DNA from 3 places in the Arthrobacter sp. D3-16 genome. Region 1 is predicted to be linked to each of the others. Evidence: riboswitches for the same ligand, from Rfam matches in the RefSeq annotation. Region 1 holds a riboswitch; each other region holds the start of a gene.
What was found. A riboswitch is a leader RNA that binds a small molecule or an ion and turns the genes downstream of it on or off. The one in region 1 is predicted to bind cyclic di-AMP.

Region 1 (5,398 bases):
CCAACGTGGGCGGCGGGATCGGCATGCCGATTCTCGCGACTGTCCTTACCGCCTGGCTGACCCTGCTGAGCCGGACGTGGCGCCCCATCGTCCTCGTGGGCGGTGCAGCCCTTGTTTCCACCACGGCCACCACCCTCGGCAAGCGATTGGTGGGCAGGACCCGCCCCGACCACTCCGAAGCCGTACCGCCCTTTGAGACGTCACCATCGTTTCCCAGCGGCCATACCCTCAATACAACAGTGGTTATCGGCGTCCTGGTGTACATCATGTGCCTTCAGTTCCAGATGCTCTGGGCAAGGATCACTGCCATCACCACCGGGGCAATCTTTATCATCGCCATGGGGCTCAGCAGGGTTTTCCTGGGGCACCACTGGATGACGGACGTGATGGCCGGGTGGTTCCTGGGGCTGGCTTGGGTGTCCATGGTGATCCTGGCCCATCGGCTGTTCCACCTCATCCGGCGGCGGGAACATGCCGGCCCGGCACCAACCTTCGAGCACCCGGTCCTCCGCGAGGACCACAGCGGGGATCCACTCCCCGGCAGCGCGGGCACCAGCAGCGCAGGCACCTCGGAAAGGAGCGACGGCGGGTCGTCCGCAACGTCCGACGGCGGGACCTTACGCCGAAGCGACGGCGGCTCCCCGCGGACGGGCGCTGGAGGCTGACGGCAGGGGAGTGCCAGCAACCGGGTGATAGTTTTGACCCATGCGCACTCTCGTTGTGGACCACCCGCTGGTCGCCCATAAGCTCACCGTCCTGCGGGACAAGAACACCCCGTCCCCGGTCTTCCGGCAGCTGACGGAGGAGCTGGTGACCCTTCTCGCCTACGAGGCCACCCGCGAGGTCCGCACCGAACCCGTCACCATCGAAACGCCGGTCAGCACCACTGTGGGTACGGCGTTCACCAAGCCCACTCCGCTGGTGGTTCCTATCCTCCGCGCCGGCTTGGGCATGCTTGAGGGCATGACCAAACTCGTCCCCACCGCTGAGGTGGGGTTCCTGGGGATGGCCCGGGACGAGGAAACCCTGGACATCATCACCTACGCCGAGCGCCTCCCCGAAAACCTCACGGACCGGCAGATTTTCGTCCTTGATCCCATGCTCGCAACCGGCGGGACCCTGCGGGAAGCCATCAAATTCCTCTTCAAGCGCGGTGCTTCAGACGTGACCTGCATCTGCCTCTTGGCTGCCCCGGAAGGTTTGGCCAAGCTGGAAGAGGAACTCTCCGGCGCCAACGTGACCATTGTCCTGGCCTCGATCGACGAAAAGCTCAACGAGAAGTCGTACATTGTGCCCGGACTGGGGGACGCGGGGGACCGCCTCTACGGCATCGCGGGGTAGTCCTCAAGCCTTTTCCATTCAGCTTCCCGCCGTTAGCCTGTGCGGATGGACTGGAAACTCGAACTTGTGTACGTCCCTGTGTCCGACGTGGACCGCGCCAAGGATTTCTACGTGAACAAGGTGGGCTTCAACGCCGACTTTGATGAGCGGCCAACGGACTCCATCCGCTTCGTCCAGCTGACGCCTCCAGGCTCCGCCTGCTCAATATGCATCGGCGACGGGCTCACCGACGCACCTCCCGGCACCGGCTCCAACCTTCAACTGGTGGTCAGCGACATAGAGGCCGCACACCGGCACCTCAAAAGCAACGGGGTGGACGTCAGCGATGTGGACGTGCAGGACTGGGGCCACTTTGTGTACTTCGCCGATCCCGACGGCAACAGGTGGGCTGTCCAGTACATCCCCGGCCGCAACACCTGATGCCGTCGGGCCGGGCGGTTATTTCTTTCCGGCCTTGAGGTCCTCCACCACTTTGGCGATTCGTCGCGACCGGGTCTCCGGAGTTTTGGCTTCGCCCAGCGGCTCCACGTACCGCCGCTGGGCGCTGTTGCTCAGGGTCACGTAGAACTCTTGCGCCGCGGGCTCCGCAGCCATTGCCGCCGCAAGATCCTCGGGAACCTCCACAACCCGGGGCTGCGTATCCAGTTCCAGCTCCACGTCAACGGTGTCTCCCGCCACGACGCCAACAAACTCCCTGTTGGCTGCGCTCAGTGAAATAAGGTTTTGGCCACCCATCACTGCGATGCTGCTGCGATAGCTTTTGCCGTGGATGGTTACTACCACCGGCGGCCGCTTACCGGCTCCCAGCTCCGTAACAACATGCTCGGGCACTACGATGCCGGTTTTGTTGCCGCTGCCCTGGACGGTGGTGGTGAACCTCATGGATCACAGTATGCAGGGCGGCCCGGTCCTACAAAAGGTCCGGGCCCTGCAAGCCCCCGGTGTCCCGGTACTTTTTAGTACCAGTTATTCGACAGGTGGAAGTTCAGTGCACCACACGGAGACTGGTAACGCTCCTGGATGTAGTTCAGGCCCCAGTTGATCTGCGTGCGGTAATTGGTGAGGTAATCGGCACCGGCGCTGGCCATCTTCTCCGCCGGCAGGGACTGGACAATGCCGTAGGCGCCACTGCTTGGGTTGGTGGCCGTGGTGGTCCAGTCCGACTCCTTGGTCCACAGCGTCTTCAGGCACTGCATCTGGTCAGGAGCCCACCCGTAGTTCGCCAGCTGGCCGGCAGCGTAAGCCTGGGCACCGGCGGGATCGTTGACCGCGACGACGGGTGCAGGCTCCGGCGCGGGAGCGGGTGCCGGCTCGGGAGCAGGTGCCGGAGCCGGCTCAGGAGCGGGTGCGGGTGCCGGTGCGGGCTCAGGAGCGGGAGCCGGTGCGGGCTCGGCAGCGGGAGCCGGTGCGGGCTCGGCAGCCTGCGGGGCTACAGCCATCTCCGGGGTGGCGGCCTCAGGCGCGGGATTGGAGGTAATCTCGCTCTTCTCGATGCTAAGGTTCGACTGCGCCTGGGCGGCCTGCGTCTCGGTGGCCGCTACGCGGATGCTGGTTTCGGTGGCCTGTCCAGCGGCTCCTACTCCAACGAGGAGTGCGCAGGATGCGGCCACCACAGCCGCACGCTTGCCGAAGGAAGGAATTTTGCCGTTTTCTGTTCCGGCATGCGGTGCAGAACCGTTTTTTGGGCGCGGTTTTACCAGGGTTTTGAACATGATGGATCGCCTCTCACACCTGCGGAGTTAGCTGTCGGGTTCGGATGAGGGCATCCGGCCACACGGAAAGATCACGTGCTGGCTTAACCCCAAGGGCAATTAGTGCCCGGGACGGTGGGTCCCCCGCCTCTGCCTTTGTTCAAGGGAAATCCGGGAAGTGGCAGAGCTTGGCGTCATCCGGATATGCGGCTCGTATGCGAACCTCACCCAATCGACGGTACAGGAATGGAGCGCGCAAGTCACATTTTGGTAACAGAGATCACGATGACGGCGCGTCGCCTTGCTGCAAGATCACCGGATGGGAAGTTCCGAGGCGAACCCTGTCCGTCCTGGGTGTGATATCACCGTTACTCTTCCCCCTGCGCCGGCGAAGCGCGAAAACACATGGTCTACGAACTCCGCCGCGACGCCGCCGTCGTCCGTTGCCGTTACCAAGGGCAGCACTCTTGGCGGTCCTTTCCACTCCAGTAACAACCACCAGCCGCGTGAGGTTCACCTTGCTGAGCTTCAGCGGCTGGCCCTCATCGAGCCGACTCCGTTCCCGGATTGGAGTTCGACGGCGGCACCCGGACCGCAAGTGCCCCAGGGAAGAGGCATTTTCGTGCCCACATGCTGGCGCCGCTGGACAAGGGGATGCAGAAACGAGGGCAATTCCGGCATTCCCGGTACGCCTGAAGAAAAGACGGAGGGAGTAGGTTCCGGCGAATTAAGTTCAGCCCGTATAGCTTTTCCGACCCGGGAGCGGGAAAATGATCAGCAATCTGACCATTATCCAGAATCGTGATCTGCGCCACATCAAGCGCTTTTGTCTCAGAATGCGGACTGATTCGTCCATTGTTACTTGCAAGTTCGCATTGTTACGCTGCACACTTCCATTGTGAACAAGAACTCAACAGCACCTGCAGCCGCAGACTACTGGCCCAGCACATCCGCTGCTGCCGACATGCGCTGTTGTCGAATGTACGCCTGAACTTCCCACCCCATGAAGTTCGTCGGCATACGCCCCCCAGCCCAGCGTCGGGCGTCCCTCCCCAGTTTTATTGCGCAGTGCGGGGAACCCAGCATTCGAGCCGCGATGGCGGCCATTCACATTGAGGTAAGCACTACATGTCAGTTGCATCCGGATACGTCCACATTTCTGTCCGTAACGCCGCCAAGGGTGGCCAGCCGTCGGGCCTCCGCCCCGGTTTCGGACCACGAACGTCGCTCGCTCCCGCCACGTCCGGAAGCAGCTTTCCCGGCTCGGGTTATGGCCCCCAGGGCTACAACCCCAACTCCTACGGCCAGCTGCGCGCCGTCCCGCCGGCCGAGTCCGCGCCTGTCACTGCTCCCACTCCCGTAGTCGCCGGGCCCAACCCCGTCCGCCCGGTGGCCAATGACAACGTCGCCCGTGGATTTGTCCTCTACATGGGGATCGACGAGGAAACCGCCGCCGCGGCAGGTACCTCCATCGCCAAGTTGGCCCAGGAAATCCGCGCCTACGCCCAGTCCTTGGTAACGGGAGCCGAAAGCTACGCCGCTGTTGCCGTTGCCCCCGCCGGTACGCCGGGCTCAGCGCTCGACGTCGTCCGCTCCACTTTCGGTGACCCCACGGTCAACACCCGCCAGCGCACCGAAACCCCGCGGCCGCAGCAGCCCCAGGAGCCGCGCCCCTCCGGCGTCCTGATCGACCTCGCACGCCGCGAAGTGCACCTCGACGGTGAATCCCTGAACCTGACCTTCAAAGAGTTCGAACTCCTTAACTACCTCGTGGAGAACGGCACCCGCACCGTGGGCCGCGACGAGCTGCTCGAGGGCCTGTGGCGCAACGCCGAAGAAGTGCCCAACGAGCGCACCATCGACGTCCACATCCGCCGTCTCCGTTCCAAGCTCGGCCGCCTCGCCAACACCGTCCGCACCGTCCGCGGCCAGGGCTACCGGTTCTACGAGCACCCCGAGGTCGTTGTCTGGGCCGCTCCGGAATACTCGATCTAGCATCCCGGAGGCTCGCAGGAGGCATGTGGCCGTGCCTTAGGCTTGGGCGATGAGCCAGCACCATCTTCGACGCCTTGTGATCATGCGGCACGCCAAAGCCGATTGGCCTGGCGGCGTGGCTGACCACGAGCGGCCGCTGGAGGAACGGGGCCACCGGGAGGCGCCCCTTGCCGGGCGTTGGCTGCTCAAGCACAACATCGTGCCTGACTTCATCCTGTGCTCCAGCGCCCTGCGGACCCGCCAGACCTGCACCTGGGTTTGTTCTGAACTCGGGGACAAGGCACCCACGCCCAAGCTCGAAGACGGCCTCTACGCTTCCTCCGCGCTGCGCATGCTTGCCGTGGTCAACCACGTACCTGATACCGTCACAA
Region 2 (5,398 bases), 1.1 Mb from region 1:
TTCGTGGTGGCCACCCTGACAGCCTTTTCCTACCTGGAGCTGGTCACTCAGTATCCGCAGGCCGCCGGTGCCGCCCTTTATACACACAAGGCATTCGGCATCCACTTCGTCACTTTCCTGGTTGCCTTCGCCGTGGTGTGTTCCGGCATCACCAGCGCCTCCACTTCGGCCAACGTCCTGGCCCAAAACCTGTTCGGCGGGTTCGAGATCAACGGATGGATGGGGGTTCCCGGGCAGGGTGTCATCACCGCAGTTGCGATGGGCTTTATGCTGCTCCTCGCCGCCATCAACCTCCGCGGTGTAGGGGAGAGCGTCAAGTTCAATGTGGTGCTCACGCTGGTGGAGATGGTCGCGCTGTGCATCGTGATCGGCGTCGGCTTCTTTGTGATGTCCCAAGGGACGGGGAACCCGGGCGAGATCTTCGTCTTCAACGACTACCAGGACAAGGGAATGTTCCTGGCCGTTACCGCAGCCACCTCCATCGCATTCTTCGCCATGGTGGGCTTCGAGGACTCGGTCAACATGGTGGAGGAGACGCAAAACCCTGAGAAGATCTTTCCCCGAACCATGCTTACGGGCCTGGGTATTGCGGTGCTGCTGTACATGCTAGTGGCGGTCTCAGTGGTGAGCGTCCTGTCGCCGACGGAACTTGAAGGTATCAGGGAAGCCGAGGGCGCTGCCCTGCTGGAAGTGGTGCATAAAGGCTCACCCGATTTCCCGATCGACAGGATCTTCCCGTTCCTGGCGGTCTTTGCCGTGGCCAATACGGCGCTGATCAACATGCTGATGGCAAGCCGCCTCATTTACGGCATGGCACGCCAGCGCGTCCTGCCACGTGCCCTCGGGAAAGTCCTGCTGGTCCGCCGCACGCCGTGGGCAGGCATCCTCTTCTCAACCGTCCTGGCACTGGGGCTCATCCTGTACGTGACCAGCGATCCGGAAAGCAACATCGTGGCCAACCTCTCCGGCACCACCGCCTTCCTGCTGCTGTGTGTCTTCACGGTAGTGAACGTGGCGTGCGTGGTGCTGCGCCGCAAACGGGACCCCAACCGGAAGGTGTTCTTCACCTCGCCGGGGCAACTGCCGCTGGTGGCCGCCCTGTTGTGCGCCTTCCTTGCCGGTCCGTGGGTTGGCCGGAACGTCATTCAGTACCAGATTGCCGGTGGGCTCATGGCCATCGGCGTGGTGCTCTGGTTCGTCACATGGCTGATCAACCGGAAAACCAACCAACAGGAAAGGCCTAACCAATGACAGCTGCCGCAGAATCAACTGTCACCTTTGACGGACGCTTTGCCAGGGAACTGTCCGAGCTCGCTGTTCCTTGGCAGGCAGAGGAAGCCCCCGAGCCGAAGCTGCTCATCCTCAACGACGCACTGGCAAGGGAGTTGGGGCTCGATCCGGAATACCTCCGGTCCCCGGAAGGCGTACGGCTCCTCCTGGGGAACCACGTTCCGGAGGGATCGACGCCGGTAGCCCAGGCGTACGCCGGCCACCAGTTCGGCGGCTACTCGCCACTGCTGGGCGACGGGCGTGCCCTTCTTCTCGGCGAGGTGACCGACAAGGAGGGCAGGCTACGGGACGTGCACCTGAAAGGTTCCGGCCGCACGCCGTTCGCCCGCGCCGGGGACGGCCGCGCCGTCGTCGGACCCATGCTCCGGGAGTACGTCATCAGCGAGGCGATGCACGCCCTGGGCATCCCCTCAACGCGATCCCTTGCCGTCGTTGGCACCGGCCGCCCCGTCCGCCGCGACACCATGCTTCCCGGGGCAGTGCTCACAAGGGTCGCCAGCAGCCATCTCCGTGTGGGCAGCTTCCAGTACGCAAGGGCCACCGAAAACATGGACCTCCTGCGCCGATTGGGGGACCATGCGATCCGCCGCCACTACCCGGATGCCGTCAAGGCGGAAAACCCCTACCTCGAACTCTTCGAACGGGTGGTGGCCGCCCAGGCGTCGCTGGTGGCGCAGTGGATGCTGGTGGGCTTCGTCCACGGCGTCATGAACACGGACAATATGACCATTTCCGGAGAAACCATCGACTACGGGCCCTGCGCCTTTATGGACGCCTTCAATCCGGCCGCGGTCTACAGCTCCATCGACGTCGGCGGGCGCTATGCGTACGCCAACCAGCCCGTCATCGCCGAATGGAACCTCGCCCGCCTGGCCGAGGCAATGCTGCCCCTCTTCAACGAGGACCAGGAACAGGCCGTGGCCCCTGCCGTGGAGGCACTGGGGAAGTTCCGCCGCCAGTACAGCGATGCCTGGTTCGCCGGCATGAAAACCAAGCTTGGATTGGCAGAGGCCCCAGCGGGAACCCCTGAGGCTGAAGAAGCCTCGGAGGTGGTGGACGGGCTGGTGGCACTCCTGAAGGATGGGCCGGTGGATTACACGTCGTTTTTCCGGAACCTGGCTCATGCGGCAAGGGGAAATGAACGCCCGGCCCGCGGCATGGTCCTTGACCTTGCTGCCTTCGATTCATGGGCGGAGCGGTGGCGTGCCCAGCAGCCCGACGCGGCCTTGATGGACCGCGTCAACCCCGCCTACATACCCCGGAACCACCTGGTGGAGGAAGCGCTCGCCGCAGCAACGGAGGGAGACCTCGAGCCCTTCAACCAACTCCTCGACGTGGTCCGCGACCCCTTCCACGAGCAGCCGGGGCGCGAACGTTACGCCGAGGGAGCACCGGAGGACTTTGGCAGCTACCAGACCTTCTGCGGCACCTGAGCACGCCCGGCATCTGCTGGCCTACAGCCAGGAGAACCGGGCGCCAAGACGGCAACAACAAAACAGGGGCGGCAGTCGGGAAATCCCGTCTGCCGCCCCTGTTCGGGTGGTGTGACTACGCTACGCGGACGAAGGAAGCGCCGCTGAGCCAGCTAATGGAGTGGACTTCGGTCTTGAAACCGTCCACGCCACCGCTGACAACCTGGCCGTTGCCGGCGAAGACGCCGACGTGGCCCGCGGTGATCACCAGGTCACCGGGAGCAGGGGTGCCCACGGTGGTGCCGTACTGGTAGAACTGGCCCGGGGCGAGGTCGCCAACGCTCTTGCCCACGGCGCGGAGAGCCTTCTCCACCATGGCGGTGCAGTCCTGCTGGACGCCCAGCTGGCCGTAAGCGTTCGCCAGGATGGCTGCGCCGGTGCCGGTGCCGGTGACTGCGGGAGCTGCCGGAGCAGGTGCTGCCGGAGCAGGCGCCGCCGTGGAGGCGTAGGACAGGTTCATGCCGGTGTTTGCAGGAGCAGCAGCAGCCTTGGCGGGAGCCGGAGCAGCGGCCGGAGCGGCTGCCACGAAGCCAGCGCCGGGGATCTGGATCTGGTCGCCGGGGTAGATGATGGTGTCGATCGACAGCCCGTTGGCGGACAGAACATCATTCAGGGCTACACCGTTGGCGGCCGAGATGGCGCCCAGGGTGTCGCCGGAGACTACGGTGTGCACGTTGGCTGCAGCTGCTGCGGGGGCAGCCACTGCAGCAGCCGGTGCTGCATAAGCCTGCGTGTTGGTGGTCTCAGTGGTGTCCGGACCGGTGACGCCTGCGTGGGCAGGGGCGCCAACACCGAAGGCAATGCCGGAAGCTGCGGCTACGGCGAGCGCCGGGCGGCCAAGCGACTTGGCTGAGACAGCCAGGCCCTGGAGCGCGATGGAGCGGGCCGGAGTCGCGCGGTGACGGGCGGTGGTGGAATTTTTTGACACGGTTGATCGCCTCTCCCATGCCTGCGGGGTGAGCTGTCGGGTTCGGGTTGGAGATACCCGGCCGGAAGTAACTCCGAAAAAACGGAAGCACTATCGACTTAACCCCAAGGCCTCGTATGAGGCCGCGGAAACTTGGTTCCCCCGTCCCTGCCAGCTGGAAACGATTGAATCCCGGTTCAGTGGCAGGGCTCGGCATACTGACGGGAATGTCCCGTCTGAGAGGGACACCTGAAGACCATAGCCTGATTCCGGACACATTGTCACGTTTGGGTAACATACGAGGTGCGCCTATCGTATTTAGCCATCGACTAGATTCATCTCCCATGCCCGCCTGACCACGCGAAATAGGCGCGCCGCGCAGACTGCGGTGTTCTTTGTCACAAAGTCATAAAGGCGCCCTGAAAACGGCCTGTTGGCGGCGTCACCTGGTATGCGGCCACCGAGTTGGACGGGTTGAAAGCCACCGCGGCGTTCTATGGGCCCGCCCCTGACACGGGCAAAGTGCCGGACATCAAGGCCGCCGTTTTCGGGGTCTACGCTGAACGCGATCAACGCATCACTGGCGCGATGCCTGCCCTGAAGGACGCGCTGGCAGCCACTGACGTAGTCCATCAGCTCACGGTCTACCCGGGCCGACACGCCTTCCACACCGATACCGGCGACCGCTATAACGAAACCCAGGCTCCGGCGGCATGGAACGACACCCTGGCGTGGTTCGGCCGCCACCTCTAGGAGCGGCATGCGCGGCTGGCGTGCGGAAGGCGGATGTTTCTCCGCTCCATAACGAGAAACGCCGGTTTTCATTGACGGCTCGCCGTGCGCCGCCCCAAACCGCCCGGTGGCGAGGAACTGGTCCTGACGCCGCGTAGGCTTTTGCCATGCCCGACTTTGAACGGTTCCGGATCCTGCTCGAGGAGGAGCGGGAGCGGAAAGTGGCGCTCCTGCCGGCCCTCCGTGCAGACATCGCCGCCGCAAATTCAGCGCGCCAGGACTCGAACGTGGACGACGAACATGACCCGGAGGGCTCCACCATCGCCTTCGAGCTGTCCCAGGCGTCCGCCCTGCTGAAGCAAAGCAGCGCAGGGCTTGACCAGGTGGACGCCGCTTTGGCTCGAATCGCCGACGGCACCTACGGGACCTGCGCCGTCTGCGGGGAAGCCATCGCCGAAGGCAGGCTCGAGGCACGGCCATGGACCCCGTTCTGCATCCGGCACGCATCGGCAGGCCGCAGCCGGTGAGCAACGGCGTGGAGCAGATAGCGGCTGCTGCAGGATTCATTGACCGGACGCTGCAGAACGAGGGGTCCTGGTATCGGGCGGACGACGTCGAGAGCCGGCTGGGCGGGCAGCTTGCCTCCTACGGCTCCTCCGTGGGTGCTGTGCGCGGAACCGTCCGCGACGCCCTGCGGAAGTACAAGAACTTTGACCACGACGCCGTGGTACAGCTGGCATCCGCCCTGTGGGGCCAGCCCCGGCCCGGCTCCAGGCCGGTCTTTGAGCGCCGGCTCGCCGCCGTGGTGCTCCTCCAGTCCAAGGTGCCGCTCCTGCGCCATTCGGACCTGACCCGGATCGAAGGCTTCCTGCGGTCTGCCGGTACGGGCGAACTGACGGAGCCCCTGCTGGCTGACGTTGTGGTGCCGTTCCTGGCACGGCTCGGCGGGCGTGACCGGCAGCGCGCACATGTTGTCCTCGCCCGCTGGCGGACGGAC
Region 3 (5,398 bases), 1.8 Mb from region 1:
ACCACATAGTCGATGCTGGCAAGAAGCGCGGAAACATCGGCCGGTTCGATGGCCACGAAGGTTGCAATGCGCAGCTGGTTGCGGCCGAGCTTGCGGTACGGCTCGGTGTCCACGATGCCGTTGGCGCGGAGGACTTTGGCGACCACTGCTGCATCCACGGATTCATTGAAGTCGATGGTTGCGATGACGTTTGAACGCTCATCGGGATTGGTTACGAAGGGGGTTGCGAACTCTGAAGCCTCAGCCCAGCTGTAGATACGGCCGGCAGAATCGGCCGTGCGCGAAGAAGCGAAGTCAAGGCCGCCGTTGGAGTTCAGCCACTGCACCTGTGCGTCCAGCGTTACCAGCGTGGACAGTGATGGAGTGTTGTAGGTCTGGTTCAAGCGCGAGTTGTCAATTGCGGTCTGCAGGTCCAGGAAATCCGGAATCCAGCGGTCGCCCGCCTTGATCCGCGCCACACGTTCCAGGGCGGCGGGGGAGAACAGCCCAAGCCAGAGGCCGCCGTCCGAGGCAAAATTCTTCTGCGGAGCGAAGTAGTAAACGTCACTTTCCGCCACGTCCACGTCCAGCCCGCCCGCGGCAGAGGTGGCATCCACCAGCACCAGGGCACCCTCATCTGCACCGGCAACACGCTTAACCGGCGCTGAAACCCCCGTGCTGGTCTCGTTCTGGGGCCAGGCGTAAACGTCCACCCCTGCTTCGGCCTTGGCTGAAGGGCGGGTGCCCGGTTCGGACTTGATGATGGACGAGGAGTCCAGGAAGGGCGCGTTGTTGGTGGCTGCGGCAAATTTGGAGCCGAACTCGCCGAAGGAAAGGTGCTGCGCCTTGTTTTCAACCAGGCCGAAGCTCGCCACGTCCCAGAAAGCCGTGGAGCCGCCAACGCCCAGGACCACTTCGTAGCCCTCGGGGGCACGGAAGAACTGGCTGAGACCTTCGCGGACGGAACCAACGAGGTTCTTGACCGGGGCCTGCCGGTGGGACGTGCCCAGGATGTTCTTCGAGGCCGCGGACAGCGCATCAATTTGCTCCTGCCTGACCTTGGAAGGCCCGGCGCCGAACCGTCCGTCCTGGGGCAGGAGGTCGGCGGGAATAGTGATGCTGGTTTCGCTCACGGGTGCTCCAATTTCGGCGTGGACATGGCTTTTGTCCGGTCGGGTGTTGGTGGCCGGCAGCCGGGAACGACTGCAACCAGGGCCTCCCTCATTCTGCCTGAACCGCTTCATGGGCGGGAACCGGAACCGCCATAGTCCAGCCAATGAGACGGTCCGCCCGCACCCACGCGAACTATTAGGACAAAGTCAAAATAGGCTAAGCTTTTCCACGGACTACGTCGCGGTGAAGGCGATACGGTGGGACAACGCTAGGTACTGTGCTCGAGGAGCTGAGCTGGATGACGGATCTGATCGATACTACGGAGATGTACCTTCGGACCATTCTGGAGCTCGAGGAAGAGAACATTGTTGCCCTTCGTGCGCGTATTGCCGAGCGGCTGCGCCACTCCGGTCCCACCGTCTCCCAGACCATCGGACGCATGGAACGGGACGGGCTCGTTGTGGTCTCGGGCGACCGCCACCTTGAGCTGACCGAGACAGGCCGGAAGCGTGCCACGGAAGTAATGCGCAAGCATCGCCTGGCCGAACGCCTTCTCGCCGATGTGATCGGGCTGGACTGGGCCTATGTCCACGATGAGGCCTGCCGCTGGGAGCACGTGATGAGTGAGCGGGTGGAACGGCGCATTTACGAGTTGCTGAACCACCCCACCGAGTCCCCCTACGGGAACCCGATTCCGGGCCTTGCTGCCCTGGGTGGCGTGGCGTCCCTGGGTTTCGCGGATGGAGCCATTAGCCTTCTTGAGGCGATGAAATCCTACGGTCCCGCCTCAGTGGTGACCATCAGCCGGCTTGCCGAGCCCATCCAGGTAGAGCCTGAACTGCTCTCCCAGCTCGATGAGGGCGGCATCCGGCCGGGTGCCGCTGTATCGCTGGAGCGGGTGGGTGACTACATTTCGGTCCGGGTTCCCGGAATCGAAGGGGCGCTGGAGTTGCCCCCGGAGGTTGCCGCGCACGTCTTCGTGGCGATCAGCTAGAAAGCCACGGACGAGCCCGGTACCCCATGTGAGGGCCGTTACGCAATGATAACGGAATTGTTACTTTGGGCCTTAAGCATCTATAGTTGAACCAAGCGTTGATATTAAAGCGTTACCTGATCTGGAGCCGAGCTCTGCCAGCGGATCAGGAGCACCAGTCGTAACTGGCAGAGGCGGGGGAACCACAAGCGGCAGCGGGGGACTGCCTTGGGGTGAAGTCCGTCAGCAGCAAGCCTCTTCCAGTGAAGGATTCCTCCGGGGATATCTCTGTGCCGAAGCTTGCTTACGGCGGACCGGGTCTTTGAACTCTCTGACCCGAATCCGACAGCTAACTTCGCAGGCTTTCCAGAGAGGAACCCTTCTTGACCATGCAGAATTCCAGGGGACGCCGCCGCGCGGCGGTCCCTGCTTCGACACCGCCTGTTGTCGAAGTCATCACCTCGGAACGCCCCCGCGATCCGCACCGTGATGCGCGCCGCCGTCGGGGTCCCTTCCGTCAGATCACTGAATTCGCTGCTGCCAGCGGCATCGGCCAAAAGGCCGGCATCGCCCTCGCTGCCACCGGACTGGTACTCACCGTGACGGTGCCGGCTACCAGTCCAGTGATGGCCACCGACGCCTCCGGTTCCGCTCCTGTGGCTGCGTCCGCTGTTGTGCCCCAGCCCCAGGTTTCCGCGGAAGCTGGCGCCCAAATCGACTTCAGCCGCTCTGCTGTGGTTACCCAGGCGGACCCGGATGGCAAGCTGAAGCAACTTCTCAGCGCTCAGTCTGCCGGCGCCATCACCCGCGCCGCTTCCGCTGGAAGCCTTGGTGCCCCGCTCTCTGCCTTGACCACTGCTTCGCCCTTCGGGTACCGGGTCAGTCCCATTACCGGAGGCTCCGGCGACTTCCACCGGGGACAGGACTATGTGGCCCAGTGCGGCACCTCTGTACTTGCTGCAGCTACCGGAACAGTCACCTTCGCCGGGTGGCACCAGTACGGTGGCGGCAACCGTGTGGTGGTGGATCACGGCAACGGCCTCGAGACCACCTACAACCACCTGTCATCCTTCAGCGTGAAGGAGGGGCAGACGGTGTCCCGTGGGGACGTTGTGGCCCTCAGCGGGACCACTGGAGCCTCCACCGGCTGCCACCTCCACTTTGAGGTACAGGTCAACGGCGAAGTTGTTGACCCGACCGGCTGGCTTTAGTCAAGTGACGGTGAGCTATCGAATGATCTTGACTTGCCGTGACCTGAATGTGACATTCACGCAAAACTGCTGTACCGTCTAACTCGCGTCAACTTTTCCGAAGTTGACGCTCTTGTGCGGATTGCCTAACTCTGCCACCGCTCAAGGTCCGTTCGCATTTCATCGTCTGGCAGGGGCGGGGGAACCAATTTTGGCCTTCAGCTTTTTGAAGGCCTTGGGGTTAAGTCGCAGAAGCTTCCCAGGAAGCTGCGCGGCCGGGTGACTCCCATCCGAATCCGACAGCTCACCTCGTAGGCATTGGGAGAGGCTACCTTCGTGTCTTCACGCCATAATTCTGCGCGCCACCGTGCGCAACCGGTTCGTACCAACCCCCTGGACTCCATGTCCAAGGCTGTTAGTGCCAATGCCGGGACAGTAGGTCGCCAGGCTGCAGTGATCGCAGCTGCGTCCGGCCTCATCCTGACCATGGGCCTGCCGGCCAATGCGGCGGACACCACCGCTGGTGTCTCCGCCTCCACCGAGTCCGGATCCGCACAGAGCGCCCTCGCGGTCACTGCGGCACCCACGGCCACCGTTTCCTTCGAGCGCCCCGTGGTCAAGACCACTCCGGCGCCCAAGGTCGTCGAAACGGTGCGTACGCAGTCAACTGCCTCCGCCAACCGAACGGCAACCACCGCTGCCACGGCTGCCACCGCAGCCGCTCCGGCAACCGCCGCCGAGAAGCCCACTGAAACCGTTGCCTCCGCTTCCACCTCCGGAATCGCGGGAATCGCCTACACCGGCATTGGCCGTCCGTACGTTTGGGGCGGCACCACCCCCAACGGCTGGGACTGCTCAGGCTTCACCCAGTGGGTCTACGCCCAGGCCGGCATCAGCATCCCCCGCGTCAACGCGTGGACTGCAATGAAGCCCACCTCCACGCCTCAGCCGGGTGACCTGGTCATGCAGAACGGCGGCGCGCACGTAGGCATCTATGTCGGCAACGGCATGATGATCAGCGCCTTGAACCCGTCCCAGGGAACGCTGCTGCACTCGGTAGCTGCTACCGGCTCTTCCTCGTTTTTCACTATGAACTAGTTCTTCGACCCCAGGGTCCAAGGGCTTTTTCTTTGCCCAAAACACGCTCTTCGCTAAATCACACACATCCCCGTTCGGGGCGTGCCGGCGTACCCCCAAGATGCCGGCGCGTCCAAACGCCTTTGGCTGCCTACATGCGGTCTAAAGGAAAACGAAAGAGAGAACTGATGACTACTCGTGCAACCGCACGGCACCGCGCCGAGGTCACCAAAACCAACTCGCTCGCCATCATTGCCAAAGCTGTCGGCGGGAACGCCGGCGGCGTAGGACGCCAGGCAGCTGTTATCGCAGCCGCTTCCGGCCTGGTCCTGACCAGCGGCCTCGCTGCCAACGCTGCTGACGCCAACGTCCAGCGTGACTCCGCCCAGGCCTCCAACCTGGAAGTTGAGTCAACGGTCGAGGCTCCGATCTCCGCCGCTTCCACCATTGCCATCTCCTTCGAGAAGCCTGCTGTGACCACCACGCCGGCTCCCGTTATTGAAGCTCCGGAGCCCGAGGTTGAAGTCCAGGAAGCCGCTCCGGCTCCTGCGCCGGCCGCAAGGACCGCCGCTGTCGCAAAGGTAACCGCCACGGCTCCTGCTCCGGCAGCCCCCGCCGCTCCTGCCTCGGCCAGCGGTAAGGGTGCAGCCATCCTGTCCGCCGCATACGCCCAGCTTGGCGTTATGCAGGACTGCACCATGCTGGTGACCAACTCTTTGGCTGCCGTGGGCATCAACTTCCACGACTGGCCTGCAGGCTACCTCTCCCTTGGCCGTACGGTCAGCGCTGCTGAAGCTCAGCCGGGCGACCTGATCTACTACGCAGACGGCGGCGCCGGCATGGCCCACGTAGCTGTCTACGCTGGTAACGGCCAGGCGGTCCACGGCGGCTACAACGGTAACCAGACCGTTGTCTTCAGCGCCAACGTTGGCTCCGGCCCGGTGTTCATCCGCGTCAGCTGATAAAACGGCGGCCCGGAAGCGCCGCTGAACAACACTGGCCCAGGACCCCTGCTTTGCGGCAGGGGTCCTGTTCCGTTAACCGTCTGGGCAGCTCCGGACGGCTA

Region 2: another riboswitch for cyclic di-AMP. It lies ahead of M1D32_RS09190 (C40 family peptidase); the one in region 1 lies ahead of M1D32_RS03770 (aggregation-promoting factor C-terminal-like domain-containing protein).
Region 3: another riboswitch for cyclic di-AMP. It lies ahead of M1D32_RS15175 (M23 family metallopeptidase); the one in region 1 lies ahead of M1D32_RS03770 (aggregation-promoting factor C-terminal-like domain-containing protein).

The regions. Positions count from the first base shown of each region.
Region 1 covers NZ_CP096437.1:768,879-774,276, forward strand. The annotation lists gene M1D32_RS03750 (phosphatase PAP2 family protein) at 1-665, shown strand, start outside; gene upp (uracil phosphoribosyltransferase) at 706-1,341, shown strand; gene M1D32_RS03760 (glyoxalase superfamily protein) at 1,387-1,761, shown strand; gene M1D32_RS03765 (YdeI/OmpD-associated family protein) at 1,780-2,223, opposite strand; gene M1D32_RS03770 (aggregation-promoting factor C-terminal-like domain-containing protein) at 2,298-3,053, opposite strand; cyclic di-AMP (ydaO/yuaA leader) riboswitch at 3,059-3,219, opposite strand; gene M1D32_RS03775 (winged helix-turn-helix domain-containing protein) at 4,161-5,027, shown strand; gene M1D32_RS03780 (SixA phosphatase family protein) at 5,077-5,398, shown strand, end outside.
Region 2 covers NZ_CP096437.1:1,912,094-1,917,491, forward strand. The annotation lists gene M1D32_RS09180 (APC family permease) at 1-1,251, shown strand, start outside; gene M1D32_RS09185 (protein adenylyltransferase SelO) at 1,248-2,723, shown strand; gene M1D32_RS09190 (C40 family peptidase) at 2,839-3,690, opposite strand; cyclic di-AMP (ydaO/yuaA leader) riboswitch at 3,694-3,856, opposite strand; gene M1D32_RS09195 (dienelactone hydrolase family protein) at 4,144-4,422, shown strand; gene M1D32_RS09200 (TraR/DksA family transcriptional regulator) at 4,569-4,928, shown strand; gene M1D32_RS09205 (DNA alkylation repair protein) at 4,880-5,398, shown strand, end outside.
Region 3 covers NZ_CP096437.1:3,244,500-3,249,897, reverse strand. The annotation lists gene serC (phosphoserine transaminase) at 1-1,112, opposite strand, end outside; gene M1D32_RS15180 (metal-dependent transcriptional regulator) at 1,391-2,086, shown strand; cyclic di-AMP (ydaO/yuaA leader) riboswitch at 2,233-2,444, shown strand; gene M1D32_RS15175 (M23 family metallopeptidase) at 2,455-3,276, shown strand; cyclic di-AMP (ydaO/yuaA leader) riboswitch at 3,405-3,587, shown strand; gene M1D32_RS15170 (C40 family peptidase) at 3,658-4,353, shown strand; gene M1D32_RS15165 (NlpC/P60 family protein) at 4,521-5,294, shown strand.